Regions from separate parts of the Paenibacillus sp. 79R4 genome, predicted to be linked through region 2. Evidence: predicted binding sites of a transcription regulator. Region 2 holds the regulator's gene; each other region holds the start of a gene.
The links. The regulator Rex, encoded in region 2, represses fermentation and respiration genes when NADH is low (regulators of the CRP and FNR family bind a similar motif). The targets are predictions, from matches to a motif close to TTGTGAAATATTTCACAA.
Positions count from the first base shown of each region.

Region 1: a site for Rex is predicted at 2,655-2,672, ahead of DMN77_RS07875 (flavocytochrome c). Genes of this name have one in related genera too.
Region 3: a site for Rex is predicted at 4,324-4,341, ahead of pflB (formate C-acetyltransferase). Genes of this name have one in related genera too.

Region 1 covers NZ_QJOT01000004.1:406,687-416,857, reverse strand. Annotated here, with positions in the region: partial or broken gene DMN77_RS07885 (SulP family inorganic anion transporter) at 1-382, opposite strand, end outside; gene DMN77_RS07880 (ArsR/SmtB family transcription factor) at 408-728, opposite strand; gene DMN77_RS07875 (flavocytochrome c) at 932-2,467, opposite strand; gene DMN77_RS07870 (DNA repair helicase XPB) at 2,860-4,593, shown strand; gene DMN77_RS07865 (helicase-associated domain-containing protein) at 4,590-6,419, shown strand; gene DMN77_RS07860 (YlbF/YmcA family competence regulator) at 6,548-6,991, shown strand; gene DMN77_RS07855 (YlbG family protein) at 7,075-7,338, shown strand; gene DMN77_RS07850 (hypothetical protein) at 7,588-8,025, shown strand; gene DMN77_RS07845 (selenium metabolism-associated LysR family transcriptional regulator) at 8,173-9,078, shown strand; gene DMN77_RS07840 (PHP domain-containing protein) at 9,503-10,171, shown strand, end outside.
Region 2 covers NZ_QJOT01000004.1:129,300-139,470, forward strand. Annotated here, with positions in the region: gene asnS (asparagine--tRNA ligase) at 1-698, opposite strand, end outside; gene DMN77_RS06470 (acetate/propionate family kinase) at 746-1,951, opposite strand; gene DMN77_RS06475 (3-hydroxyacyl-CoA dehydrogenase family protein) at 1,948-2,820, opposite strand; gene DMN77_RS06480 (AAA family ATPase) at 2,957-4,459, opposite strand; gene DMN77_RS06485 (hypothetical protein) at 4,452-4,985, opposite strand; gene DMN77_RS06490 (cell wall elongation regulator TseB-like domain-containing protein) at 5,258-5,743, opposite strand; gene DMN77_RS06495 (amidohydrolase) at 5,782-7,080, opposite strand; gene DMN77_RS06500 (redox-sensing transcriptional repressor Rex) at 7,070-7,720, opposite strand; gene dinG (ATP-dependent DNA helicase DinG) at 7,754-10,171, opposite strand, start outside.
Region 3 covers NZ_QJOT01000004.1:298,296-308,466, reverse strand. Annotated here, with positions in the region: gene hemH (ferrochelatase) at 1-255, shown strand, start outside; gene DMN77_RS07395 (Crp/Fnr family transcriptional regulator) at 375-1,091, opposite strand; gene adhE (bifunctional acetaldehyde-CoA/alcohol dehydrogenase) at 1,551-4,169, shown strand; gene pflB (formate C-acetyltransferase) at 4,415-6,685, shown strand; gene pflA (pyruvate formate-lyase-activating protein) at 6,759-7,499, shown strand; gene DMN77_RS07375 (ABC transporter substrate-binding protein) at 7,713-9,092, shown strand; gene DMN77_RS07370 (carbohydrate ABC transporter permease) at 9,234-10,118, shown strand; gene DMN77_RS07365 (carbohydrate ABC transporter permease) at 10,118-10,171, shown strand, end outside.

The DNA of each region.
Region 1 (10,171 bases), 280 kb from region 2:
TGAAGCCGACCGTGACAGGCCTTGGAATGAATTTGATTAATGACCCTAATTTGAATATACCCAGAAGACATAAGATGATTCCAGCAAGGATGCCGGCGATCAGCAGATTCTGATAACCGTAGGTGAGCACGACACCGAGCAGGATCGGTACGAAAGCACCTGTCGGCCCTCCGATCTGAAACTTGGAGCCGCCGAACAGGGAGATCAGTATCCCGGCGATGCACGCTGTGTATATCCCGTACTCCGGCTTTACGCCGGATGCGATCGCGAAGGACATAGCAAGCGGAATCGCAATAACGCCGACAACGATGCCGGCGATTAAGTCTTTTTGTAATTGCTTGAGTGAGTATTTCTTGAAAATACCCGTAAACAGAGTATTCACAACTGAGCCTTCTTTCTTAAATTGTTCAATCCTGGTCTTCGTAAATAGAAATAATGTGGATCAGATGATTGTTGAAAATATCTTTGGTAATCACTAATAAATCGGCGACCATAGGGTCGACCAGAGAATACATGACCTGCTTGCCTTGCTTGACTCCGACCACGATATTTTTGGCCCGCAAAATACTAAGCTGCTGGGATACGGCCGAACCTTCGCTTTCCAGCAAAGTCTGTATTTCAGTGACGCTTCTTCCTCCTTCACATAGCAGCTCCAGAATACGAATGCGAAGCGGATGGGCCAACGCTTTGAAGAATTCAGCCTTGAACGCTTGCAATTGGGTATTCATAGAATTCCCCCCACCTTTCAAACCTTAAAGGGTGTGTTCAAAAGCGGACCTTTAAACAACCTCTTTAAAAATTCATATATTCAAATATCTTGATATATTATATTATCATGAAGTGTCAAAGTATGCCATGGGTGATTTTACATAAATAAAAGAGCTCGAAAATCAATTTCGATTTTCGAGCTCTTTGGCTATTGATAAATATCTTATTGTGCTTGAACGTATTCAGCCGATTTGATCCCTGCTTGACGGCCGAAAATAATGATCTCAGCAACGGAGTTACCGCCGATCCGGTTCTCGCCATGCAATCCGCCGACAACTTCGCCAGCCGCAAATAAACCTTGGATGGGTTCTCCGTCTTTATTTACTACTTCGGTATTGGTATTAATCTTTACACCACCCATGGTGTAGTGAATCCCAGGGCCGATTTTGATCGCGTAGAACGGTCCGCTGGACAGGTCGTTGTCCATGCCGGTTGTTCTGCCAAATTCAGCGTCCTTCTTGTCCTTCACGGCATTGTTCCATGTATCGAGTGTCGTCTTCAAGGAATCCGCCGGTACGCCCATTTCTTTAGCTAGAGCTTCGATTGAATCGCCAGCAAGGACAAAGCCCATCTTCTCATATTGCTCAATCGCTTTCGCGCGGGATTTCACACCGGAATCAAATACAAGGTAAGCCGATTTGTCCGACAGTTTGTTAATAGCTGCTGTTACTTTGTCGCGTGTATCCAGTTCATTGACAAAGCGCTTGCCTTCGTTAGAGACAAGGATAGAGCCCTCACCACGTACCACTTCTCCGATCAGATACGATTTATCTTGCTGTACGGTCGGGTGAACCTGGATTTGATCCATATCCACAGTCATGCCGCCAAGCTTTTCAATCATTTGAATGCCATCGCCTGTGCTGCCTTCCTGATTCGTAGTAACGAGGCCTTCCAAGTCCGGGCGAACTTTGGAGATCATCTCCATATTAGAGCCGTAGCCGCCGGTTGTAACGACTACAGCGTCTGCAGTAATGGTCTTCTCATCTTTTTCATCAAAGAGAACCTTAACACCGTTGACCTTGCCGTCTTTTTCAGTAATTTCCTTCACAGTAGCATTAACGAACAACGGGATTTCCTTTTCTTGGACATTTTTAAGTAATCCGTTAGCAACGTATTGTCCAACTGCGGATCCATCTTCAGGACGGTGTGTGCGTTTCTCGCCCATGCCGCCGGTGATCGTAATATTATTCAATCGAATTCCGATGGAATCCAGCCAATCGATTGCGCTGGCTGAATTGTCCACGAAGAACCGAAGCAATTCTTTGTCGTTGGTGCCATGGCCACCTTTTAAAGTTTCCTCATAAAATAAATCATTGCTGTCCTCAATCCCTTGTTCCTTCTGGAACTTCGTCTCGGACGCGTTCATACCCGAAGACGCTTTAAGCGTATTCCCGCCGGCAACCGGCATTTTCTCAAAAATAACAGGGTTCAAGCCTTTGCTCTTGGCTTCAAGTGCGGCAGACATGCCTGCGCCGCCCGCACCGACAATGATGATATCGTATTTGTCCTGGAGCTGATCCAGTGGTGTGTAAGTCATTTTCGATGCGCCTGAGACAGCTTCATTGCCAGCGGCCTCTTCTGTTTTGGTGTCGTTCTGTCCTTGATTATCTTTCTTGTTCTGGTTCCCGCTTCCGCAGCCTGCGATAACGAGTGCGAAAGATAACATGAGAATCAGGATTGCTGCAGCTTTTTTCTGCATGGTTTTAACCCCTCCATTTTCTATTCTATTAGAACTTAAAGATGCGCATAAAAAAGGAGAGTGTAACTTGAAATGAGAAGTGGAAGATTAGTTCTTCACGGCCCATTTCATTGCGGTTATCCCCTCCTTCGTTTGCATTTGGCTTCTTTAAGATCCCTCTTATTGTAATATAGGATAAGAATAGACATAGTGATTTTATTCACAAACAATAAAATACAATATATGACAAACCGTTTGGAGGTTAGTTGATCTCTTGTTATGATAATAGTTGTTGTAATGAATAGGTTTCGTCTTTTTTCAGAGGGATTGGAAATGCTATAACTTAGGAGTTGCCATCGGGAGGAGAGAAGCTCCTGGTGGGTGAGAATAAATAATGAAGGAAGGTGCAGCGCTTGAATTCCGCTGGAGCATGTATTGTACAGAGGGACGGTACGGTATTGCTGGAGAAGAATCATCCCGGCTTTGAAGAAGCGCGGGCACAATTGATTCAGATGGCTGAGCTGGTGAAGAGTCCGGCTAATTATCATACATATCGTATTACCCCCCTATCGCTGTGGAATGCGGCCGCCGGGGGGAAGTCTGCGGTAGAGATTGTGAATGCCCTGGAGTCGATCTCGCGGTGGGCGCTTCCTCCGGCCGTCATCTCAGATATTCAGGTGACGGTGTCAAGGTATGGAAAATTAAAGCTGCTTCCTGCCGAAGGCGAGGAGGGAATGTTATGGCTGGAAGCTGAGGAGGAAGAGGTTTTTCACCAGTTGGAGCTCGAACCCAGCTTGTCTTCCTTCGGGCTGACTCGCATCGGCGGGCTGCGCATAAAGCTCCCGGCTGCCTATCGCGGCAGCGTAAAACAGGAATTGGCCCGTTTGGGATATCCTGTGCTCGATCAGGTGGGGTATCATGCTGGTCAATCGCTCTCCTTTACCTTGAGAAATGTTACTTCGAACGGGGCTATGTTCAAGCTAAGACCGTATCAGGAGCAAAGCGTCGCCGCGTTCGCGAGGGATCAGGAGCAAGGCTCAGGAGGCAATGGCGTGCTTGTGCTGCCCTGTGGGGCAGGGAAGACGGTGATTGGTCTTGCTTCTATGGAACGGTTCCAATGCGAGACTTTGATTTTAACCTCCAGCGTCACCTCGGTACGACAATGGATTGCTGAGCTGCTGGACAAGACGACGCTCACTTCGGAAATGATCGGTGAATATTCTGGGGAGAAGAAGCAGGTTAGAGCAGTTACGGTTTCTACTTACCAAATATTAACGCATCGCAGCAAGAAGGAAGAAGGCTTTAAACATATGGGGCTGTTTAATGAACGGGATTGGGGCCTGATTATTTATGATGAGGTACATCTGCTGCCGGCACCGGTATTCCGCGCGACAGCGGATATTCAGGCGACCCGGCGTTTGGGATTGACGGCTACCTTGGTGCGTGAGGATGGCCAAGAGCGTGATGTGTTCTCTTTGATCGGGCCCAAACGCTATGAAGTACCGTGGAAGGAGATGGAGGAGCGCGGGTATATCGCTACGGTGTTATGCCGGGAGATCCGGGCAGCGATGCCGCCGGTTCTTCAGGAGCGCTACCATCTTGCCGGAGCCCGGGACAAGTTCAGGATTGCAGCGGAGAATCCGTATAAAATCGCTGTCTTAAAAGAAATGTTAAAACGTCATGCTGGACGGCAAATTTTGATCATCGGCCAGTATTTACAGCAGCTGCGCCAGGTTGCGGACGAACTGGATATCCCATTGATTACCGGAAGAATGCCGCAGGACGAACGAGAGCAGTGCTTCCAGGCTTTTCGCAGCCGACAAATTCAGGTGCTGGCTGTATCGAAGGTAGCCAATTTTGCTATCGACCTGCCGGATGCTGCAGTAGCCATTCAAATCTCGGGCAGCTTCGGCTCCAGACAGGAGGAGGCGCAGCGGCTTGGCCGGATTTTGCGTCCGAAGGCGGATGGGGAGACCGCGTATTTTTACACCCTCGTCTCGGACGGAACTCGTGAGCAGGAATTTGCTGCGCGCAGACAGTTGTTCCTGATCGAACAGGGATATGAATATGCGATCATGATGGAACACGGGGATCATTCTTTTAAGTCCGTTGGCTCCAAAAGTATTGAGGGGGTATCGGAAGCATGATCGAAGCGATAATTCGTAAATTCGCCGGTGCTCCGTTCACATTAAGCAAATTGAACGCTGCGGCAGTGGACAGCCTAAGCGGAGCAGAGCTGCGGGCAGCTCTGCCGGACATGCTTCGCAAGGGGCGGGTTGCCGCCGTTAAGAAGTCCTGGGGGGACAGGCTTTACTACATTCCCGGGGATGTATTAATTAACTACTGGAGCCATTGGGACAACCTTGATTCTGCCCGGGTGATACCTGGCAATATCACATTGCTTCAGGCTGCCAAGCGGGGGCTTGTGGCAGATTTGTTCCGCAGCCTGACTTGGATTGCCCATCATGGGCTGCGGCTTACGGCCAAGGGAACTATTCACCAGAAATCGCTGAATAAATGGTTGGAGCAGATTGAGCTGGCGGAGAAGGATCTTGTTGGGCTTGATCTGCATTACCCCCATCAGGAGGCATATCCGGCCCATGCCGCCGTGCTGCTTGATATGCTGCTAGCGTTCGGCCTGATCCGCAAGGAGCGGGGGGCCTGGAGCCTGAATGCTCATGAGCTGTCGGTATGGTTAGGCCGTTCTGCGCAGCAGATGAACGATAAGCTGCTTCGTGAGGTATTGCTACGCTATGTACCTGATGATGTTACTCTGTCCCATTTCGCCTTCCGGCTGATCGCAGCGGATTTGGCGGAGCGACAATGGTATTCCATACGTGAAGTTTGCGCATCATTAACAGAGCAGCGAATGCTCCCCGGAGAGCTGCCGGAAGATAAGCAGTTATGGATGAGAAGCTGGCTGGAGGCCCTCAGCGGGATGGGCTGGATGGATCTTGGCGAGAGCCATGATGGAGAGCTTGTATTTCGCTGGAGTGTGAAGCCGGTATTTGTTCAACAGAATAGTGAGGTTAGTGAGTCTCAACTTGCCGCTGAGGCACTTTTCTATATTCAGCCGGATTTTGAAATTATCGTACCGCCGGAGGTTTCCTTTCGGGTGCGTTGGGAGCTTGAACTGTATTGCGAGAGCGTAACGATGGACGCCATGTCCATTTATCGGCTTAGCCGGACCAGCATCGCTGCTGCCACGCAGCAAGGAAGAACGGTCGAGGAAGCTATTGATTTTCTGCACAATGGCTCGGCTGGCATTCCTGATAATGTCTTGCTCTCCCTGAAGCAATGGGCCAAAGAGATGGGGCGGACTTCCCTTGCTGAGGTTCAGCTGCTTCGCTGCAAGGATGAGGAGGCGGCTGGCAGGATCACCGCCCATCCGGAGCTGATGGAGATGTTGGAGCCCATCGGTCCGCTCGCTTTTATTGTGGATCCCATTCAGCTGAACAAGGTGGAAAAAGCGCTGGAGGAACTGGGTCTGGCGCCGCCCAGACCGGGCCTTGGGCAAGCATCGCAGCCGCAGTATATACGGCTGGAGGCCGCTGCGGAGATAGCGGAGCAAGAAGCGGCTCCGAATCGGGATTTTGCTGACCAACCCGCCTGGATATACAATGGCCGCGATTACCAATTCTATGAACGGGACATATCCATACCCAAACGGGATCAATTATTCCCCGGAATGCAGGATATTCCCGCAGTGTGGTTGAAGGAATTAAGGAAATACCATCCTTCTACCGCGCGGAAGATCGCTCAGCAGGCCCTGGAGTGGGATACGAAGATCATATTGCGAATGGACGAGCAGCTGGTGGAACTGATTCCCGAGCGGCTGGAGGGAGATGAGAATTGGCGCATTCATGGTCTGCTCATGCCTCCAGACAGGAAGGACTCGGATAAGGCGCAACGTCAAGTTTCGCTAGGGCCGGAGCAATGGGAAGAGATGCGTATTCTTCTTCCGGAAATATAAGCCCCTTTTCGCTCAGGCAGAGAGTATGATATGATTATTTCGTCGACTATAGTTAATGAAGGAAGTCGCAGTAGGACGGATGAAATGACTTGTCGGCATATAATTGCATAGAATCGAGTTGATCATTCATGAGCGTAACTGAGCGAGTTACGGTTGATATGGCCGAAGTGCTAACATACGCCTATGAATTGGGCGATATGATAAATAACTCTACCGCCGTCTCCGATTATTTATATTGGAAGCAGCGTGTGGATGAAAGTGCGGAGATTCAGGCTCTTGTCCGGAAGCTGAACGCACAAAAGGAACTGTTCGAGGAGACTCAGCGGTTCGGACATTTCCACCCCAACTATCATGAAGCAAAGGATCGGGTTAAGGCGGTGGAACTCGAACTGGAACAGTTCGAAGCAGTAAGCAAGTTCAAGGCAGCCGAGGCTGAGCTTGATGGCATTTTGCATCAAATGTCAGAGATCATTGCTTATTCGGTTTCTGATACAATTAAGGTGCCAAGCAATGATCCGAATCCTTCAGACGGATGCGGTTGCGGGAGCGGCGGGAAATGCAGCTGCGGATAACAGCTGTACAAAGCAACGATTGAAGGCTGCCGCACTTTAAGCGGTGTGGCACCTGCATAGAATCAATCGAAAGGAGAGGAAGCATGTTTCCGGAGCGTACAGGCTACATTATTTGGGTAAACGATTTGAAGGCGGCTAGAAATTTGGAGAAATACGGGAGCGTGCATTACTTATCCCGACGGATGCATTATGTTGTGATGTATGTGAACGCGGAGCGTGCCGAGGATACGATCAAGAATATTCGCCGTCTTCCTTATGTGCGCAAAATCGAGCGTTCGTATCGCAACGAGATTAAAACGGAATACAGCAAGGACGTTCCGGATAAGACCCAATTCTACGGCTTGTAGAATTGAATTATGATCTGAAAAGCGATTGTGATTCTAAAGAGATGATTTATAGAAGCAGCGGCAGATTCGTGCCGCTGTTTTTTATTTTGTCAATAATTCAGAAAAACTAATAATAGTAGGAAAGATCTATATCCTTTTACCTTATCCGTGGATTTCATACAGTTACCTGCCTTGTAGAATTATAGGTTATAATGTAATATAATAGGCAAATATACATAGTTATAAAGTCCTATCGATGCGAGGTGCGGCATGAGAGACAAGGCTACAGAACGGTGGGGAACCTATGAAGCTTTCCATGTTCCTCTGGGCGATAAAAGAATCGCTGATATCGTGATAACCAATCATGCCAAGGTTAGGTACGAGGATCGTATTAAAGATGCCAAGGCCCGGTATGAAGATATCGCTCTTTGGCTGTGGGAACGCCTGAAGCAAGGGCGGATAACCCCTTATTATAGAAAAGAAGAAGATGTATATCTTGTGGATGATGACATCGTTATGGTCGCTGAATTCAGTGAGTTAACCGGAGAATTCGATCTAGCGGGTCGACCGCTGCATCGTATGATTGTCGTGACCTTTCTTGGCTTGATGTCGGAGACGATTGAGCTTCGTGATTTGAAATCGTATTATTCCTGGCTTCGCCATTCGCGGCGTATGACCTTGATGAAAAATAGCCGTAAGCGGAAATAAGGCTTTGTGACACAGGAGACGGTCAGCTGTATGCGCTAGCGGAACAAATTTGTTAGGAGCCACCCTTCGGCCGTTAACCTGCTGGAGGGACGGCCCCTTTTTTTGTAATGAGCGCCATGCTATTGTAAGAAAAGGGGGGAGATCGCGGTGGCTTTAAATTTTCATCAATTACATATTTTTTATACCGTCGCCGAACGGGGGAGCTTCTCGGCGGCTGCCCAGGCATTGCATATGACACAGCCTGCGGTAACGATGCAGATTCAATCGCTGGAGGATTACTTCGGCAGCAAGCTGCTGGTGCGCTCCACGAAAAGAGTTGAGCTTACGGAGGCAGGTCAGACGCTGTATCCTTATGCGAAGCGAAGCATCGAGCTGATGCGGGATGCCGAGAAGGCGATGTCGCGGCTTAACTTTATGTTGGAGGGCAGGCTGCAGCTGGGAGCCAGTCTGACGATCGGGGAATATGTACTTCCGAGGCTGCTAGGTCCTTTTGCCAGCCAGTATCCTCATATTTCGATTGCACTCAAAGTCATGAATACGACGCAAATCATCGATGAGATCGTCGGTCATCAATTGAATTTTGGATTAGTAGAAGCGCCGATTCAGCATCCGGATCTAAGCTTTGAGCCTGTGATGGAAGATGAGCTGAAGCTGATCGTGCCGGCCGGGCATCCCTTGGCCGGGCGGGAGCGGGTGGCGCTCCAGGAAGTGGTCAGCTATCCCTTCGTATTAAGGGAGAAGGGCTCGGGAACACGGCAGGTGATGGAGTCGGAACTGACGTATAGAGGCTTTGAACCAGAGCGGATCGAATCCGTGATGGAGCTGGGAAGCACAGGGGCGGTGAAGTCTGCGGTGGAAGCAGGGATTGGCATTACGATCATCTCCCCTTCCTCAGTGAAGCATGAACAAGCGCTGGGGCTGCTGAAAGTAGTCGATATCGAAGATGCGGAGTTTAAACGGCAATTCTACTCGGTTCATTTGAAGTCGGCTTTGCTGCCGGTTCCGGCGGTTACTTTTCTCACTTTTTTGAGAGAATACGGACAGTTGCTGTAGAGGTTAGTTATGGACATATTGATAGATTGACATATTGATTGTCATAGCCGGGGTTATCGAACTCTAACGGAAGAGAGAGCCGTTATTTTGCCAAATTCGGCACTTTCAGAATTCTAACGGAAACCTGGTGCGCTATTGGCTGTCTACTTATGTCTGATTCGCCGTATTTTTAGGATATAAAGATCGCTCATTTCCCTTAGAGTTTCCGGAATCTTTATTTTCTCTATTTAACGTCCTCTATTTCCGTTAGAATGTGTCACAGTTCTGTAGCATAGCTAAGCGGATGGTTGATCTGCCGTTAGAGCAACTAAAAATCTATTACAAAGGGCAATTCGCTTCCAGCACATGTTCTATGACGCAGATGAATGGAGCAGGGCGGGGTGAAGTCGGATATCAAATATATGTGCGAGGATGTGCAGGCGTAATGAAGGAGACTCGTGAATCTCGATATGATTTACATACTCATAGCCGGGCTTCGGACGGGATGAACACACCGGAGGAGAATGTCCGATTGGCGAAGGAGAAAGGACTGGCTGGTCTTGCGGTGACCGACCATGATACCGTGGCCGGAATCGCTTCCGCCATGGCCGAAGGGGAGCGCATAGGCGTAGATGTCATACCCGGGGTTGAGATCAGCACTCAGGCAGGTGGCAAGGATATTCATGTGCTCGGTTATGCGCTAAATATTGAGGACTCCGCTCTGCTGGAGCGGTTGGCCGGACTGCGTGCAACACGTGATGCCCGCAATGAGCAGATTATCCGCAATCTTCAAGCCTTAGGCTTGTCGATCACGCTGCAAGAGGTTATCGACGGTCTAGGTCGCAGCCTGCGACCGGATGAGAGCTTGGGACGCCCACATATTGCAGATGCGCTGGTGCGCAAAGCTTATGTTCGCGATATGCGCGAGGCCTTTGATCGCTATTTGGCAGAAGGGAAGCCTGGCTATGCCGCACAACCAAGAATATCGCCGCAGCAGGCGATGGAGTGGATTCGCGAAGCAGGCGGCGCTCCGGTGATCGCCCATCCTGGCTTGTACGGGGATGACGAGTTAGTCCGTACGATTATCGAGGCGGGCCAGCCTGCCGGAGTTGAG
Region 2 (10,171 bases):
TGATCCGTGAATGCCATCTCCGGTTCAATCATCCAGAATTCAATCAAATGACGGCGAGTCTTCGACTTCTCTGCCCGGAATGTCGGCCCAAAGGAATATACCTTACCCAAAGCCATTGCTGCAGCTTCCATATAGAGCTGGCCGCTTTGAGTCAAATAGGCATCCTCATCAAAATATTTTGTATGGAACAGATTCGTTGTCCCTTCCGCCGAGGTCGGAGTCAGGATTGGCGGATCCATTTTTGTAAATCCGTTCGTATTGAAGAACTCCTGGACCGCGCGGATGATCTCTGCCCGGACAACCATAACCGCACGCTGCTTAGGACTGCGCAGCCATAGGTGGCGATGATCCATCAGGAAGTCTACCCCGTGCTCCTTCGGCGTAATGGGATAGTTCTCGGTCAAATGAATAATCTCAATATCCGTTACTGTCATTTCGTAGCCGGATTGGCTGCGGGGCTCTTCACGAATCACTCCGGTCACATACATGGAGGATTCCTGGGTCAAGCTCTTGGCCTTCTCCCATACCTCTTCGCCCACTTCACTCTTCACGACAACGCCCTGGATATATCCGGTACCGTCGCGAAGCTGCAAGAATTGAATTTTGCCGCTGGAACGCTTGTTATTGAGCCAGCTGCCAATGACGACAGTCTCGCCAACATGTTCGCCAACTTGACGAATCACGCTTTTGTTCGCCATGCCCTTATCTCTCCTCTTAATAGGTTGAACACTTACTTTTAAGTAAACTAGTGATTCTCCTGAACAATGCGGTATGTGTCACGCGCGATCATCAATTCCTCGTTGGTCGGGATAACCAATACTTCCACCTTTGAATTTGGCGTAGAAATACGGCGCGGATCGCCGGAGCGTACCTTGTTCAATTCCGGATCAATCTCAACACCGAGGTAAGTCAGGTTCTCACATACCTTCTCTCTGACGACTACAGAGTTTTCCCCTACACCTGCTGTAAATACAATTACATCAACGCCGTTCATCGCTGCGGCATAAGACCCGATATACTTGCGCAGACGGTATTCATACATTTCAAATGCCAATGTTGAATTTGGCTCGCCCTCCGCCATGCCATCCGTAATATCGCGCATATCACTGCTGCTGCCGGAAATCGCCAACAAGCCGCTGTGCTTGTTCAACATGGAGTTAACTTCGCTTAGCGACAGCTCTTCTTTGTTCATAACAAACGTTACGACAGCTGGATCGAGGTCACCGCTGCGAGTTCCCATCATAAGGCCTTCAAGCGGCGTCAAGCCCATAGAAGTGTCCATAGACTTGCCGTCTTTGACAGCTGTTAGGCTCGCGCCGTTGCCGATATGACAAGTGATAATCTTCAGATCTTCGAGCGGACGGTTCAAGTACTCTGCCGCTATCTTGCTTACATAGTCATGAGATGTACCGTGGGCTCCATAACGACGAACCCGATGCTTCTTATATAATACTTTCGGGATCGGGTATAGATATACCTTCTCGTCCATCGTTTGATGGAAAGCTGTATCAAAGGCAACAACCTGAGGAACCCCAGGCATATTTTTCTCCGCTGCGTTAATCCCTAGAATAGCTGGGGGATTATGAAGAGGAGCCAAATCGAACAGACGGCGGATTTCCGATTTCACATCGCCTGTAACAAGCGCAGAGCCTTTGAACGCTTCCCCGCCATGAACGACGCGATGGCCTACGGCTTGAATTTCTTCTACGGAGTTCAGAACACCATGCTCTTTATCAGTCAATTTATCAAGCACCTTACGGATCGCCGTTGTATGCTCGAGGATTTCACTAACTTCAGTAACTTCCTCTTTGCCTGTTGGCTTATGATTCAGAATTGAAGAATCCATGCCAATCCGTTCAACCAGGCCTTTAGCTAATACCGATTCATCGGTCATATCATACAATTGATATTTCAAAGATGAACTACCTGCATTAATTACGAGCAATTTCACACCCGGTCACCATCCTTATCGTATTTGAAAAATCCTTCACCAGTTTTCACACCGAGAGATCCGGCGCGAACCATTTTCTTCAACACGAAGGAAGGGCGATATTTAAGTTCGCCGAATTCACGGAACATGCGCTCAAGAGCAGCCAGGACCGAATCGAGACCAAAGCGGTCGGCCATTTCCAGCGGACCGTATTGGAATTGATAACCGATGCGCATTGCATCATCAATATCCTCAGCCGTAGCTACGCCTTCTCCTAGCACATGCAGCGCTTCATTAATCATCAAGCAGATGATTCGGGAAGTCACGAAGCCAGGGGATTCATAGACCATAATTCCGTGCTTATCAACAACTTCTTCCACGAAGCGTTTTGTCTCTTCGAAGGTGGATTCCGAAGTTTTTAATCCGCGAATAATTTCAACCAGATTTATCTTAGCTACCGGATAGATGAAATGCATACCAATCACGCGTTCCGGATATTTCGTGGAGCCGGCAATTTCAGTCAAGCTGAGTGTGGAAGTATTGCTGGCCAGAATAATATTGCTCGGGCATACCTGATCCAATTGCTTGAATACCTTTTTCTTGGCATCCAAATCCTCCGAAATGGTCTCGATGACCATATCGCAGGTACCGAGTTCGGCAAAATGAGTTACTTTATGAATTTTGGATAAGATCAGTTTCTTCTCCGCCTTGGTGATAGCCCATTTTTCGAGCTGCTTATCAAGGCTCGTCTCAATCATGCCGTAAGCATGGTTCAGCTTGTCGTTCGTTTCTTCAACGAGCAGTACGTCCAGTCCTTTGGCTGCAAGCATCTCGGCAATCCCTTGCCCCATTGTGCCGCCGCCTATGACACCTATCTTTTTGAAATTCATGGTTCTTCCGCTCCATCCTTTCATGATCTTACGTAATATTGTACCCCAGATGTCGAATAATACATCTTTTTATACCCAACATATAATAATATCTTAGCACGAAGAAAAAGTAAAAAAAAATAACCGGCATCAAGTTTTATGCCGGTAAATAACTGATTTCACTAAATTGACATCGGAATTGTTCTCCAGACAGCCGTTCTTCCTTTAAAAGGATTTCCAAGGCATTGTCGAATATCGCCGAGTGGTCGGTTAGAATTTGCTTGGATTTGGCAGCAAGCTCATCCAGTATTCTGGAATTCTCTCTCATGAGCACTTCCTTCGTCACCATATCCATATTCATAATTCCCAAAGAGGTAAGGCCGGAGGTCATCATCGTCTGAACAATGTTCAAGGCCTGCTCAAAGTCATTGCTTGAACCCGTGCTTCGTCCTCCGTAATAGATTTCCTCCGCCGCCGCTCCCGCCAGAGCGACGATAATCTGTCCTTCAAGATAATCTTTGGTATATAAATATTTCTCGTCTTGCGGATTATGCCGAACATAGCCAAGCGCCCGGCCTCGCGGACTTAACACGACTTGATTGACGCTGCCTGGCGAGACAACCTCGGCAGCAACGGCATGCCCAAGCTCGTGCACAGCAACCCGCCGCTTTTCCTCCACGGTTGACTCGCGATCCGTCTTCTCCCCAAGCATGACCTTATCGATCGCTAACGACAGGTGCAGTTGTGTGATCAGGTCCTCGGAATCACGCATCGCATAGATCGCCGCTTCGTTCATCACGCTCTCCAACTGCGCGCCCGAGAAGCCAAATGTCTCCTCAGCCACCTTCTCCAGATCGACATGGTCGGCCAGCGGCTTATTCTGGGCATGGAGCTGAAGAATATGCACCCGTCCTCTTTTGTCAGGCAGATCGACTTGAATATGACGATCAAAGCGGCCCGGGCGCACCAGGGCACTGTCGAGCATCTCTTTGCGGTTGGTAGCCGCCATTAACAGAATACGAGGTGTATCCGAAGTATAGATCCCATCCATCTCCGTCAGCAGTTGGTTCAATGTCTGATCGTATTCACGCTGCTGTCCACCCTCGCGCTTACCGCCGATCACATCAATCTCATCGATAAAGATCACGGCGCTTTCTTTATTTTCCTTCGCGGCACGGGTGCGCGCATCCTTAAATAAATCGCGGATTCGGCTTGCCCCAACCCCGACATACATTTCAACAAATTCACTGCCGGAAGCAGCCACAAATACGGAATTCGTGTATTGAGCAGCGGCTTTGGCCAGCAGCGTCTTCCCGGTTCCTGGCGGCCCTGTAAGCAGGATACCTTTGATGGGCCGAATGCCAAATTTCGTTATTTCCTCATAACGAACCATAAAATCAAGCGCCTCGATCAATTCTTGCTTGGCGCTCTCCTGGCCACCGATCTCTGCGAACGTCAGCTTTGCCGGTCCATCCTTTCTGCGTCTGCGATCTTGTGCCGCGCCTACAGCAATCCCACCGCGCATTTTAGCCAGAACGAACAAACCGCCAACGATCAGGCCGATGAACACTACAGGCAATATATTAACGCCGATAAACGCTAGAAAGATAAGCAGTACGGGAACCACACCAATGATAATTTCCGTTATTCTCTTACGCATTTGGCCATGCCCCCATTCGCTCCGGAACGCGAGGCAGGATTATAAATTTGCTGGCTTTGCCGTCAGTAAGCGTAATATACACATTCTTATCATCCATCTCAGCCTTCGCTGTAATCGATTTATTTTGCTGCTGAAGTTGATCAAGCGCTGCATGAATATCGGTATATTGCTTGTTCTCCATCGCTTGGGCAATCGGGAACAAAACCTTGTTCCATGCTCTGTTCAGATCACGATTCGATTGATCTTTAATCTCAAATGACAACTTACGCTGCCCTACCCATTTCTTGCCATCCTCTTGAATATACTTGACCAGCTCGCCCAGGTCAGTGCCGGGCTTAAGGTCCAGCTTCAAGGCTACTTGCTGCCGGTTTATATTGGATTCGACGTTGTTCACGCCGTCAAATTGCTTCACGGTCTTCTCGAACGGGCTCTCTACCACCCAATGCTGATAAGAATACCAGCCGCCAAACAATAGCAGTGCGGAAACCGCAACACTAGCTGCGATCGTTCCAATTCGCAGTTTCACGAGATGTCCCCCTTCAATATGATATATAAATAGTATATATTTTAATCTATCAAAACAACTGAATTTAGTATATCACATCTTATACAAGAGAAGAAAGCGAAGTGTGAACACTCTTTTAAATCTAAGATATTAAATGTTTCCATATCCCTGGCTACTCTCCTCTTTTATAAAAAAAACAAGCCCTGTTCAAAAGAGAAACAAAGCGTATCATCGCATATTCATGCTGCGATTTCGCTTTTCTTTTGGAACAGGACTTGCTATCTGTCTTACTTCTAACGATTTGGCAATGTGAACATTTCTGATAGAGACTCCCCATTGCTGAAGCTATAGAAACGGTAATAGTAATGTGAGTGATCTTTATAGAACAATTGCCATACATATTGATTGTTATATATACCCGGAGTCAGTCTGACAATATTGATTCCAGGCAGCTGATCTTGAATAATCTTGCGAATCTGCGGCTCGGATACCCCTTCGGACAAGGGCTTCTCTACGGCCGCTTTCCCTTCGGGCAACCAGACCATGACCTCAACGCCATCCGCATTTTTACCTTGAACGACCCAGCACACCTCATCCCAGACCGACTTCCATACCTTGTCCGATTCAACAACCCCGGTCTCTTGTCTGGCCTGTGCAACCGCCGCATTCTCTCCCTGCCATATATCCTCTTGAATATATAAATAAAAGCGGTAAAGGCCAAAGAAGATGATCAGCAGGATCACAATGGAGAGCAGAATCCATTTGGTTCTATTCTTCAACCTTCTCTTCCTTCCCAGTTAGAGTTCGAGTTCCTGCCTTACCGGCCGAGAAGTCCTTCAAAGGCCGTTTGCGCCTCATAATGAATGCGCTCCTCATCCAGCGTCAGACATTGGCCATGACGGACAATCTGCTTGCCATCGACCCATACATGCTCTACATCCTTGGGACCTGCTGAATAGACGATATGAGAGATATAATCAGTCCGCGGCAAGAGGTGAGCCTGGTCGGTATTTACGGCGATCATATCGGCCTTCATTCCGGCTGCCAACTTGCCGGTATTGTCCAGGTAGAGCGATTTTGCCCCATACTCTGTTCCCATGCGTAGAGCTTCAAGGGCAGGTACTGCTGTTGGATCGCCGGATACTCCTTTATGAATCAGAGCAGCCAGTCTGATCTCCTCGAACATGTCGAGATTGTTGTTGCTCGCAGGGCCATCTGTCCCCAGCGACACCGTAACGCCTGCTTTCAGCAGCTCCGGCACCCGTGCTACCCCGCTAGCCAGCTTAAGGTTGCTGCCCGGGTTGTGGGAGATAGCCACCTTATGAGCGGCAAGGATCTCAATCTCCTCGCCGGTCAGGTGTACCGCATGAGCGACCAAAGATGGACGAGAGAAAAAGCCCAGGTTAAGCAGATGTTGAACAGGACGTACACCGTACTGATCCACATTTTGCTGGACCTCCGCTTGTGTCTCGGACATATGCGTGTGTAACGGCAAATCAAGATCATGCGCTGCCTGTACAAACTTCTCAATATAATCCGGCGGGCATGTGTACGGCGCATGCGGCGACATCATTGTTGTAATCCGCCCTTCGGCCTTGCCATGCCAATCGCGAGCGATGCGAATCGCTTCGGCCAGCTTCTGATCCTGTAGTTCAGGTGGGCAGAGGCCGATAACACCGCGCGTTAGAACACCGCGGATACCCGATTCCTCCACGACCTTTCCGACTTGATCCATATGATCATACATATCCAAGAAGGTCGTGGTTCCACCTTTGACCATTTCCAGGACGGATAAAGAAGCACCCCAATAGACATTCTCAGGAGTGAATTTTGCCTCCATCGGCCACATCTTCTGCTCTAGCCATTCTTGAAGAACCATATCGTCTCCATAACCACGCAGCAATGACATCGCCGTATGCCCGTGTGAATTGACGAGGCCCGGCATGAAAAGCAGGCCTTTGCCATCAAAAGTCTCCGCACCTTCTACGCCTTCCGGGCGCTCTTCGCCGATATAAGAGATCGTATCTCCTTCGATCAGCATATACCCGTGGACGATCGGATTTTTCTCGTCCAGCACTGCAAATGTGCCATTCTTAATCAACCATTTACGACTCATCTTCCGGTAATTCCTTTCCGCTCTGCAAATAATAAGCAAGACTAATAAGGTCTGTTGTGAAATCTGCCGCATGGATACGCACGTCAGAAGGAACCTTAATAATTGTAGGCGCAAAGTTGAGGATCGCCCCTATACCTGCGGCAACAAGCTGGTCAGCAACGCGCTGCGCTTCCACATCAGGCACCGTAATAATCCCGATCTGAATATGCTTGTCTCTAACCGTCTGCTCCAACTCCTCGATCGGCTGAATCGTAATATCTTTGATCTTCTTGCCGATCTTGTCCGGGTTGGCGTCAAAAACTGCGATAATCCGCATATTGTCCTTCACATAGGTATTGTAATTGGACAAGGCTTGCCCCAGATTACCGGCTCCGACGAGAGCCACATTAATCTGCTGGTCCAAATTCAGAATTTGCCGTATTTTCTCGATCAAGTATGAGACGTCATACCCGATCCCCTTCCGACCAAAATCGCCGAAATAAGCGAGATCTTTGCGGATTTGAGCTGGATTTAGATCCAGCTTCTGTCCGAGCTCCTGGGAAGAAACCGTCAAGACCTCGCGATGGCTTAATTCATTAAGAAACCGCAAGTATACAGGCAATCTGCGTACAACCGCATCTGAAATTTTTTCTGATTTCATATATTTTCCCCCTACAGGCGCATTTCGAAGAAATTACGACTCTTCGTCATCGTTTAACCACTCCGAGATCCGTGGGACCATCTGCGATAATGTCATATGTTCCATCTTCGGTCCCGGTAAAGAATACAAAAAGTATTTGCCATAATAAGATTCCAAGATGCGTGTATCATATACAACGACAATTCCTCGATCCGCGGAAGAACGGACCAGACGCCCGAAGCCTTGCTTGAAGCGAATGACCGCCTGAGGCACCGACAGCTTCATGAATGGGTTCTTCTTCTCTCTCTGAAGCCGCTCGCTCTTAGCCTCAACCAGCGGATGATTCGGCGGCTGGAACGGCAGGCGAACAATCGCCAGGCTCGTTAACGCTTCCCCAGGAATGTCTACGCCTTCCCAGAAGCTGCTCGTCCCGAGCAGTACCGAAGCTTGCTGCCCTTGAAAACGACGGGTCAGCTTCGTTCTGCTGCCACTATCCATCCCCTGTCCAATAACAATGATGCCTTCATCAGACAGCAGCTCTTTTAACGGGTCATAGACTTGTCGCAGCATCCGATAAGATGTGAAAAGAACAAGCATCCGCCCCTTGGTAGCAATGGCGGTATCGGCTAAAGAACGCACCAGCGTCTGAATAAAATAATTATCGCCTACACTGCCCTTAACGCTCGGGAAGTCCCGCGGTATAAGCACCAAGGCTTGCTCCCGATAATTGAAGGGAGAAGGCAGCATCGCGGTCATCAAGCGGTCTGTATTAGCTGCTTCCTGAAGACCGAGCTGTTCAATCACATATTGAAACGATTTATCAACGGTCAAAGTCGCCGATGTCATCACTACACTCTTCTTCTTGTCGAAGAAATAGGCCTTTAATTGAGCGCTGACATCAATCGGTACGGCAAAGATCTGCAATGAACGATTGCGGTAGTTCCCATTAGCTTCAAGCCAGTATACCGTATTCTCATCCTCCAGCTTCATAAAGAAACGAAGCGTCTCACGTTCATTAGTCAAATCCTTGAGCAGTCCGCTGATATCCGTAATCAGGCTTTCTGCACCGTAATCATCCTGTTCCTCGCGAATTTCGGCTACCATCCGCTCCCCTTTGCGGAGAATATCCCCCAAGGTAATGTAGATCGAGTTCTCTAATGTAGTCAGAGCATCCCAGGCTTTGGGCTTCTTATCGGGTAAAAGTCGGGTTACGAACTGCCCCGGATCTCCAGGGGCGGCATCGGAACGCTCTGGTATTAAAGCGAACAACAATTCGCTCAGTTTGTCCCAATTCTCCTTCACCTCGATCAATGACGGATACATCTCGTCTATGACCGTCATCCATTTCATCGCCGCTTCTGCCCCGGTTTGCTGAAGCATGAAGTGCAAGGATGGAAGCTGCCCCGTCTTGCTGTCTTTGAACAACCGGGTCAAAGTATGGATAACTGTAAAATATTTAAGCTGCAAGCCGAGATGCTTGCCGGCCACATCCTCAAGATGATGGGCTTCATCGATGACCAGACGATCGTAGCCCGGCAGAAGTTGATGTCCGGCTTGAATATCGGTGAACAACTTGGAGTGATTCGTTATGACGACATCGGCTACCCCCGCTTCATGCTTGGCACGGTGATAGAAGCATTTGCGGAACCAAGGGCAGGAACGTCCAAGACATGAATCGGACTCACTGGCCACGGTTTCCCAGAAATCGCCCCCGCGATTTCCCAGATTCAGCTCCTCATCATCCCCGGTTTCCGTCTGAGCGAGCCACACGATCATTTGTGCGGCCGTCATCACCTCTTCTTTTGGGGTTGTGAAATCTCTTCTATTTATTTTATGTTCAAATTTGCGCAAACACAAATAATGCTGCCTTCCCTTGAAGATAGCGGCCTTGAACGGAAATGGCACGACCTCCGTTAACAACGGAAGATCCCGCTCCCGGAGCTGCTCCTGCAAGTTAATGGTATGAGTGCTGATCATGACCTTCTCATCCTGCTTCACACTATGGTAAATGGCAGGCAGGAGGTATCCGAGCGACTTCCCGGTACCTGTACCAGCTTCAATCAAGAGATGCTTGTCCTCGGCAAAGGCCTGCATCACCTGATCCAGCATCATGGTCTGGGCTTCTCGCTCTTCATATTCAGGCAATTTCAGCTGCAGTTGTTCCCGAACCTGCTCCATGAACTGTTCATAGGACACATCTTTGAGCGGATTCACCAGCATATGATCCCGAGCCGGCTCAATATCCATCCAGTCATCAACCTGGAGGGCAAACTGCCGATAATACGTGAACCCGTCCGGATTAACGCCAAGCTCCTTCTGCTGCTTCTCCTGAAGCATCGCATCAAAGAACCAGGCCAGATCGCTGTCCTCGTTGTCGAACAGATCAGACAGCCGCTGCAGCGTCAGCAGAGGCAGCTGCTCGATCTCATCCAGACATTTGAGAAAGATCAGAGCCGTTGCAAGCGCATCGCT
Region 3 (10,171 bases), 170 kb from region 2:
GGACCGGCAACGAGTGAAGTGCTTGGACAATTGGCAGGAAGGGGGATCAAGAGGCCGCTGATCTTCTCCCCCGGACTTGTTACGGATTGCTTGGAGACGCTGCATGAGCTGGCGATCGAAGGAAGAGAGCAATTTGCTGCCGGAGGTGGAGAAGCTGGGCATTTCCTCGCGGCCCCTTGCCTGAATGATCATGTGCAGTGGTTAGATTTTCTATCCTTGCAGGTGGAGAAGAATGCTATGGGCTGGACAGACTGAACGAATGAAGTGAGCAGGTGTAATTCGGCTTACGCTACCAATAGGATGGATCGATACAAAAAAACCTTCATCTTCCGTTGGAGAAGATGAAGGTTAAGGGGATGGTGCCGGACCGATCGTCAGATCCGGCAGATTTCATTTGGACAGAGCTCACAGTGGCACATGTCCTGCAGCATAACAAGGTCTTTAATGACGATCATGCCATTCACATATTCAAGCGCATCTTTCTTGCGCAGATCGCTGAGCATACGGTTGACGCTCTCACGCGTAGCACCGATCATGTTGGACAAGTCGGTATGCGTGATTTTCTTGTTAATCAGAATGGAGTCTCCATAAGGCTCACCGTAAGTATTGCTAAGACGGATCAAAGTAGAAGTGAGCGCACCAGGTTTGCCGTACATCATCAAGTCGCGGAATTTAGTCTGGGTCAGCCGGTGATGGATTCCCATCCACTTCATGAAATCGATTGAAAAATCGCAATGCTGACAGATCATGATCTCCAGGTCCTTCTGCTCGATGACACCAACCTCGCTGTCTTCAATCACTTCAGCGGTAAAGCTGTGCTTCATACTAAAGAAAGGATCGGCCTGTCCGACCAGATCGCCGCGACCGTACATATATAGAATGAGTTCTTTGCCTTCATCGGTGGATTTGGTTAATTTTACTCGCCCGCGCTTAATGTAGAATAGCTTATCGGAAAGATCGCCTTCCCAGAAAAGATGCGTCCCCTCGGGATAAGATTTATCCTTCATCGTAACAAGAAGCCTATTGAAGTTTTGCTCGGAGAAACAACTTGTATTGCCGCGGGGCATGGTGGTATTTACGCTTTCACTCATCATCGATTTCCCCTTTTATACGAATTTGTCCTAAATTTTCTGAAAATTTTAAATTATTTTAAATTAATTATATAACGATTATTTGATTTTGGGTTGCCTCTAATACGTCAAAAAGTGTCTAATTTTTAACATTGTGACTAATTTCACTTCGGAAGCGTTATCCAACTGCAAACAGGTTTACTAAACGTGAAACTTAGTTTGTTAAATTGCTTAAAGTTTGGATCCCGGGCAAAATGGAGCATAATATATGTAAGAACATGTTGAAAATATACACCGAAAGATGAAAGTTTTCAACTATTTTAAACTATGTGAAAAAATTCACTATACAAACGAAAATCGATATGCTATGATCAAATCATAAAGAGAAGCACAAAGCTTCCGAGGGATGGACCTGAAAGTGAAACATTTCACGAAGTTTAAAAGACAGGTGCATCCATTAACTTTAGGAGGATGAGAGAGATGGCCGTTAAAAATGAAGTTGCGACCAAGGTCCAACAGCCAACTGCGCAAGAGTATGTTCAAACGTTGATTGACAAAGCAAACAAAGCACAAGAAGCTTTCATGAGTATGGATCAGGAACAAATTGATTCCATCGTACAGGCAATGGCGCTTGCTGGTCTAGACAAACATATGTACTTGGCAAAGATGGCCGTAGAAGAAACGGGCCGCGGCGTGTACGAGGACAAGATCATTAAGAACATGTTCGCTACCGAATACATCTACCACAGCATCAAGTATGATAAGACGGTTGGTGTTATTGAAGACAATGAATTTGACAGCTTCCAGAAAATCGCCGAGCCGGTTGGTATCATCATGGGGATCACACCGGTAACCAACCCGACATCGACGACAATCTTCAAAGCCCTTATCGCGATCAAGACTCGTAACCCGATTATTTTCGGATTCCATCCATCCGCTCAACGTTGCAGTGCTGAAGCAGCCCAAATCCTGCTTGATGCAGCGGTTAAACATGGCGCACCTGCCGATTGCATTCAATGGATCGAGAATCCATCCATGGACCGTACGAATGCACTGATGAATCATAACGACATTGCCTGCATCCTGGCCACCGGTGGTTCCGCAATGGTTAAGGCGGCATACAGCTGCGGCAAACCGGCTTTAGGCGTAGGGCCTGGTAACGTTCCATGCTTCATCGAGAAGAGCGCGGACATCGATCAAGCCGTCAATGACCTCATCCTATCCAAGACATTCGACAACGGCATGATTTGTGCTTCTGAACAAGCGGTTATTATCGAAGAACCGATCTTCGATCAAGTAAAGAAGAAAATGATAGCTAACGGATGCTATTTTGTAAATAAAGAAGAAGCAGGTAAATTGACCAAGGGAGCGATTATTGCGGATAAATGTGCTGTGAATCCGGCGATTGTTGGTCAATCTGCTGTAAAAATTGCTGAAATGTGCGGGATCGATGTACCGGCAGGAACTAAAATTCTTGTAGCAGAAATCGATGGTGTAGGCCCTAAATTCCCATTGTCCGCTGAGAAGCTTAGCCCAGTATTGGCCTGCTACAAGGTGAAAAATGCAGAACAAGGCATTAACCTCGCGCTTGAAGTCGTATCGTTCGGCGGAATGGGGCACTCCTCGGTTATCCATTCGAACGATGATGAAGTGATTAAGAAGTTCTCTGACCGTATGCCTACCTGCCGGATCTTGGTTAACCAGCCATCTTCGCAAGGCGGTATCGGCGATATCTATAATACGAACCTGCCATCGTTGACACTGGGCTGCGGCTCGTATGGACGCAACTCGACATCGTCGAACGTAACAGCCGTCAATCTGATCAACGTGAAAAGGGTGAATCATCGTACCGTGAATATGCAATGGTTCAAAGTACCAAACAAGATTTATTTTGAAAAGGGAGCCACTCAATACCTGGCCAAAATGCCTGACATCAGCCGCGTGTTGATCGTGACAGACCCAATGATGGTTAAACTGGGATATGTAGAAAGAGTGGAGCATTATCTCCGCCAACGTCAAACGCCGGTTGCGATTGAGGTCTTCGCCGATGTAGAGCCGGATCCATCGACAACGACGGTGGAACGCGGAACTGAGCTGATGAGCAAATTCCAGCCGGACTGCATTATCGCACTAGGCGGCGGTTCGCCGATGGACGCTGCAAAAGGCATGTGGTTGTTCTACGAATATCCGGACACCAGCTTCCACAACCTGAAGCAAAAATTCATGGATATCCGCAAGCGGATTTACAAATACCCTCGTCTTGGTCAAAAAGCGAAATTCGTGGCTATTCCAACGACTTCGGGTACCGGCTCGGAAGTAACATCGTTCGCAGTTATTACTGATAAAATCAACGGCAATACGAAATATCCTTTGGCTGACTATGAATTGACTCCTGATGTAGCTATTATCGATCCTGAGTTCGTATATACACTGCCAAAAACCGCTGTTGCAGATACCGGTATGGACGTATTGACTCACGCGATCGAAGCTTATGTCTCGGTAATGGCTAATGATTACACGGATGGTCTGGCCATCAAAGCGATTCAACTGGTGTTCCAGTACCTCGAGAAATCGGCGCTTACCGGCGACAAGCTGGCCCGCGAGAAGATGCACAATGCTTCGACATTGGCAGGTATGGCTTTCGCCAACGCGTTCCTGGGTATTAACCATAGCTTGGCGCATAAATGGGGCGGACAATATCATACAGCGCATGGCCGTACGAATGCGATCCTGATGCCGCATGTTATTCGCTACAATGCCAAGAAACCGACCAAATTCGCAGCTTGGCCTAAATACAGACATTTCGTGGCTGATGAGCGTTATGCAGAAATCGCCCGCATTCTTGGCTTGCCGGCTCGCACGACAGAAGAAGGCATCAAGAGCTTGATCAATGCGATCCGTGATTTGAACAGAAAGCTTGGCATTCCTGAGAGCTTCCAGGAGCTCGGATTTGATCCGAAGGATTTCGAGTCGAAGGTAGATTACTTGGCTGACCGGGCCTTCGAAGACCAATGTACAACAGCAAATCCTAAGCTCCCATTGGTTACCGAACTGGCGGAAGTATACCGCGATGCCTTCTACGGAAGATTTGACGAATAATTGAACAAATGCAAGGAAAATCGTGACAAATATCACTTTGATTGTGATATTTGTCACGATCATTTATACGGGATTGATGTATGATTATGACATAAACGATCCCGCATATTTGAGTAGTAGGTGATTGATTTTCATAGGTTCATTAGTGAATGAAATGTGAAAATTATCACAAATTTTAGGGATCACGAGGCGCGAGTATATCCTTCAACCGCGTGCTCCAAACTATATATATGGAGGGAATAAAGATGTCGGTGACTGAGAGAGAAGTAAAAGGTAATCAAGAAGTTCAATCCGCATGGAGAGGCTTCAAAGCAGGCAAGTGGATGAGAGAAGTTAATGTTCGGAATTTTATTCAAGACAACGTTACTTCCTATGAAGGAAATGAATCCTTCCTTCAAGGAGCTACCGCTAACACCAAGGCGCTCTGGGAGATCATTTCTGATCTGACCAAGAAAGAACGCGAAGCAGGCGGCGTACTTGATGTAGATGTTAACACACCTTCCGCCATTACTTCACATGCTGCTGGCTATTTGGATAAAGATAAGGAACAAATCGTTGGCTTGCAGGCAGACGAGCCATTCAAACGCACAATTCATCCGTTCGGCGGGATTAACATGGTTCTCAACTCCTGTCAAGCATACGGATTTGATCTGCCGGGTGAAATTGTAGAACTGTTTACAAAGATTCGCAAGACACATAACCAAGGTGTTTTCGATGCTTATACAACTGAGATGAGAGCATGCCGCAAAGCGGGGATCATCACAGGTCTTCCAGATGCTTACGGCCGTGGCCGGATTATCGGCGACTATCGTCGTGTAGCACTCTATGGTATTAATTTCCTGATCAAGCAAAAGAAACAAGAAAAGCTCAGCCTTGAAGTTGATGTGATCGATGAAGATGTCATCCGTCTTCGTGAAGAGCTCTCCGAGCAAATTCGTGCTTTGGAAGAATTGAAAGAACTGGGTCAAATGTACGGCTTCGACATTTCCAGACCGGCTGAAAATGCTAAAGAAGCGATTCAATGGGTATACTTCGGTTACCTCGCTGCTGTTAAGGAACAAGACGGTGCAGCAATGTCGCTTGGCCGCGTATCCTCGTTCCTTGATGCTTATATTGAACGTGATTTGGCTGAAGGCACGCTGACTGAAGAAGCAGCTCAAGAATTAGTTGACCATTTCATTATGAAATTGCGTATTGTTAAGTTCTTGCGTACTCCGGAATACAACGATCTGTTCAGCGGTGACCCAACTTGGGTAACTGAATCGATTGGCGGTATGTCTGAAGACGGCAGAACACTGGTAACCAAGAACAGCTTCCGTTTCCTGCATACACTTTATAATCTGGGACCTGCTCCAGAACCTAACCTGACTGTCCTTTGGTCCGAGAAATTGCCTGAAGCGTTCAAGAAATTTGCGGCCAATGTATCGATCGAGACAAGTTCGATTCAATACGAAAATGACGATTTGATGCGTCCGATCTATGGCGATGACTACGGTATTGCTTGCTGTGTATCCGCTATGAGAATCGGTAAACAAATGCAGTTCTTCGGCGCTCGCGCTAACTTGGCTAAAGTATTGCTGTATGCAATCAACGGTGGTAAAGACGAAAAATCCGGCGCTCAAGTAGGTCCTGAATATCCAGCGATTACTTCGGAATATCTGGACTATGATGAAGTTATGAAACGCTACATTCCAATGATGGAATGGCTGGCTAAGACATACGTTAACTCCTTGAATGTTATTCACTATATGCATGATAAATACTGCTACGAACGCATTGAAATGGCATTGCATGACCGTGACATTCTGCGTACGATGGCTTGCGGTATCGCAGGTTTGTCGGTAGCTACTGACTCCCTGAGCGCTATTAAATACGCTAAGGTTAAACCGATTCGCAACGAAAATGGCATCGCTGTTGACTTCGAAATCGAAGGCGAATATCCTTGCTACGGTAACAACGATAATAAAGTGGATGATATTGCAGTTAAGCTCGTTGAGTCCTTCATGGGCATGATCCGCAAGCACAAAACTTACCGTAACTCGTTGCCAACACAATCGATCTTGACGATTACTTCGAACGTCGTATATGGTAAGAAAACAGGCAGCACTCCAGACGGACGTAAAGCTGGCGAACCATTCGCACCAGGTGCAAACCCAATGCATGGCCGCGACAAGAAGGGCGCCCTTGCTTCCTTGAGCTCGGTAGCTAAGCTTCCTTACGAACACAGCTTGGATGGGATCTCGAATACCTTCTCGATTGTTCCTAAGGCGCTTGGTAAAGAACCTGAGATCCGTAAATCCAACCTCGTATCGATGATGGATGGATATTTCGGCAGCGATGCTCACCACTTGAACGTTAACGTGTTCGACCGCGAGCAATTGATCGACGCTATGGAACATCCAGAGAATTATCCTCAATTGACCATTCGCGTATCGGGTTATGCTGTTAACTTCATCAAGCTGACTCGCGAACAACAACTTGACGTTATTAACCGTACCTTCCACGGTTCGATGTAATAACGGATCTGAACAGTCTTAGAGATTGTGGCTATACATCAGGCAGCCTCAATGAGAAAGGGTGGCGAACAATATGCTTAAAGGTCGTATTCATTCATTAGAAACATTCGGAACGGTAGATGGACCGGGTATACGCTTCGTACTCTTCATGCAGGGCTGCCTGCTGCAATGCCAATATTGCCATAACCCCGATACCTGGAGCCTGACGGAAGGCAAGGAAATGACAGTGGAAGAGGTTCTGGCTGAAATTGAGCCATATTTGAACTACTATCGTTCGTCAGGCGGCGGATTAACCGTATCCGGAGGAGAGGCGACGCTACAGGCGCCATTTGTCACTGAATTGTTCCGAGAGGTGAAGAAGCGCTGGAACCTGCATACTTGCCTGGATACGAACGGATATAATGAAGGCGATAAGATCCGCGATTTACTGGATGTGACGGATTTGGTCATGCTTGATTTGAAGCACATCGACAATGAGAAGCATATCAAATTGACTGGCAAACCCAATGATCGCATGTTGAAAATGGCGCGCTGGTTGTCAGAGCATAACCGTAAAATGTGGATTCGTCACGTATTTGTACCGGGAATCCACGACGATGAACAGGATTTGATTCATCTTGGCCAGTTTATCGGCGGCCTCCATGGTGTAGAGAAGTTTGAAATACTTCCTTACCATACAATGGGGATTTATAAGTGGCAGGAGCTTGGTTGGGATTACCCTCTGGAGGGCGTTCCTTCTCCAACAGCGGAGGAGATCGAACGGGCGAATCGCCTGATCGAAGAGGGGCGGCAGCAGGTAGTTACAGCGAAGTAATCATTATGTCAGTTAACATGACTTAATTCATATTACTAACCCACACAAACGGTTGAATTTGACGTCACTTGTCAGATTTAACCGTTTTTCTTATTTTATAACTAGATAATATTATCCCCATTATAGAAAAATGTCCTCCTTATCAAGAATGGAATCGCTTTCTATAATGAAGATGTAACATACAAACCGATCTTGAGGAGGGTCCAAAGAAATATGAAGAAGAGTTTGACGCTGTTACTATCCCTGTTCTTCGTAGCTTCAGCATTGCTTGCTGGTTGTGGAAGTTCTAACGACAAGAACACGGCGGACAAAGGCAATGCAGGAACGAATAACAAGCCTGCTAACGAAGCAAAGGTAAGTGACGAACCGTTTGAAATTACGATTCGCCACACACAAATTGGGGAAGCAAAGAAATTCCGCTTGGCTATTCTGGAAGATGTAGTGAAAAAGACGGAAGCTGCAGTTCCTGGATTAAAGATCAAGCTGGACGGTGTGGATTCGGAAGTTAACCGTAAGGAGAAGCTGAGAGGCGAAATGGCCGCGGGTAAGCCGCCGGAAGTGTTTGACGTATTCGGTAGCCCGGATGCAGCGTTGTATGCTAAAGAAGGCCTAATGCTCGACATCACTTCGATCCTTGATGAACTCGGACTCAAAGACAAATTCACCACTTTGGCGCCATTTTCAACAGATGGCAAGGTTTACGGTCTGCCAATCGGCGGCTCAATCGAAGGTATTTTCTACAATAAAGAATATTTCGAACAAAAGGGCCTAACGGTTCCTACAACCATCGCAGAATTGGAAGCGATTGCGGAGAAGATTAAAGCAGACGGCAAGATTCCGTTCGCTCAAGCCTCCAAGGATGCCTGGATTCCATTGATGACAACGAATAACCTGTGGTCCTACTATGCTGGTCCGGACATCACTTATGGATTCAAGACGGGCGAGACAAAATGGACAGATGAGAACATGGTGAAGGCTGTTGCCAAACATCAGGAATGGGTACAAAAAGGCTACTTCAAGAAAGGCGAGCTTGGTTTTGAATATGCAGATATGAGAAACCAAGTAATTACCGGCGAAGCCATCATGATGATGGACGGATCGTGGGCGAACTCGGTATTCAGAGATCCGGCACAAGCGGGTGATCTGGTTGGTAAGATCGGTTACTTCAATATGCCGCCAGTAAATGCAGGCGATCCTATCGTAGTTATGCAGGATGCCAACAATGGTTACGGCTTCTCCAGCGCAGTTGCTGAAGATCCTCGCAAATTGGCAGCAGTGAAGGAATTTATCAAGAACATGTGGACGGATGAAATGCAGCTTCGCGGTCTGAAGGAAGACGGTGTGCTTCCTGCCATGAAGATGGATCTGGAGCAAATGAAGACAACATCGGACGATCCGTTGATGCAGGATATTTTCAAGGCTGTAAGTGAAATCGGAACTTCGTTCCCGGCTTTTGATGCACTTGTTCAAGCAGAAGTTAATACAGCGCTGAGCATGGGTATCCAGCAAATTATCGGAGGAGAAATCGATCCTCAGAAGATGCTGGAGAACGTGCAAGCCGCTCAAGATGCTGCCAATGCAGCCGGCGAGTAATTACTTTTTGAACTACTTTATTAGCTAGAAAAGGGCGCCACCCGCCTCGACTTTGTGGGGGCGTTCTTTCTGTCTAAGTGGAAAGATAGATAGATTTAGGAGCAGAAGAAACAAATATCAAAGATTACAACGGAGGTTACCATGAATAAAGCACTAAGAAACCCGCTGATATATGTCTTGTTCATACTGCCTGCCTTCATCTTGTTTCTGGCCTTTTTTATCTATCCGGTATTTACAGCAGTCAACAACAGTTTCACTAGCTGGAACGGGATATCCAAGAACGTTCATTATATCGGATTTGATAACTATGTGCAGGCATTTAACGATCTTGCTTTCTGGAAGTCAGTCAGAAATAACGTCTATTTTATTTTGTTCTCCTGTCTGATTCAAGTTCCGCTCATTATTATCTTCTCATTGTTAATAGCTAACGTGAAGCGCTTTAAGGGGTTATATAAGACAGCGGTATTTATGCCATCGATTATGTCAACGGCAGTTATCGGGATTTTGTGGGGCTTCATCTACAACCCGGATTTTGGTCTGGCGAATGAAGTGCTTGGGCTTTTCGGTGTATCGCCAGTCTATTGGCTGTCTGATAAGAACTGGGCCATGATATCGATCCTGATTACAAATGCTTGGCAATGGACCGGATTCTATATCGTCATGGTGCTTGCAGCTATTCTCTCGATTCCCAAAGAATTGGATGAGGCTGCGGCGATCGACGGGGCAACCGGATTCCAAAGAGCTATCAAAATCACGCTTCCGCTCATTATGCCGATTGTATCAGTCGTTATTATGTTGTCCATCGCTGGTGCGATGAAGGCTGCGGATATTGTGCTCGTTATGACGAAGGGCGGTCCTGCAGGCTCGACGGATGTTATGGCAACATACATGATCCGTTATGCGATTACAAGCTTTAGACACGGCTTCGGTAATTCCATCGCTGTATTGATCTTCGTATTTACGATAATCATCACAGTACTATATCAAGTCTTGATAGCAAAACGGACGGAAAGGATTGAATACTGATGAGAGCAATAAAGAAGACTATTCCGCACATTTTCCTAATGGCCTATTTGCTG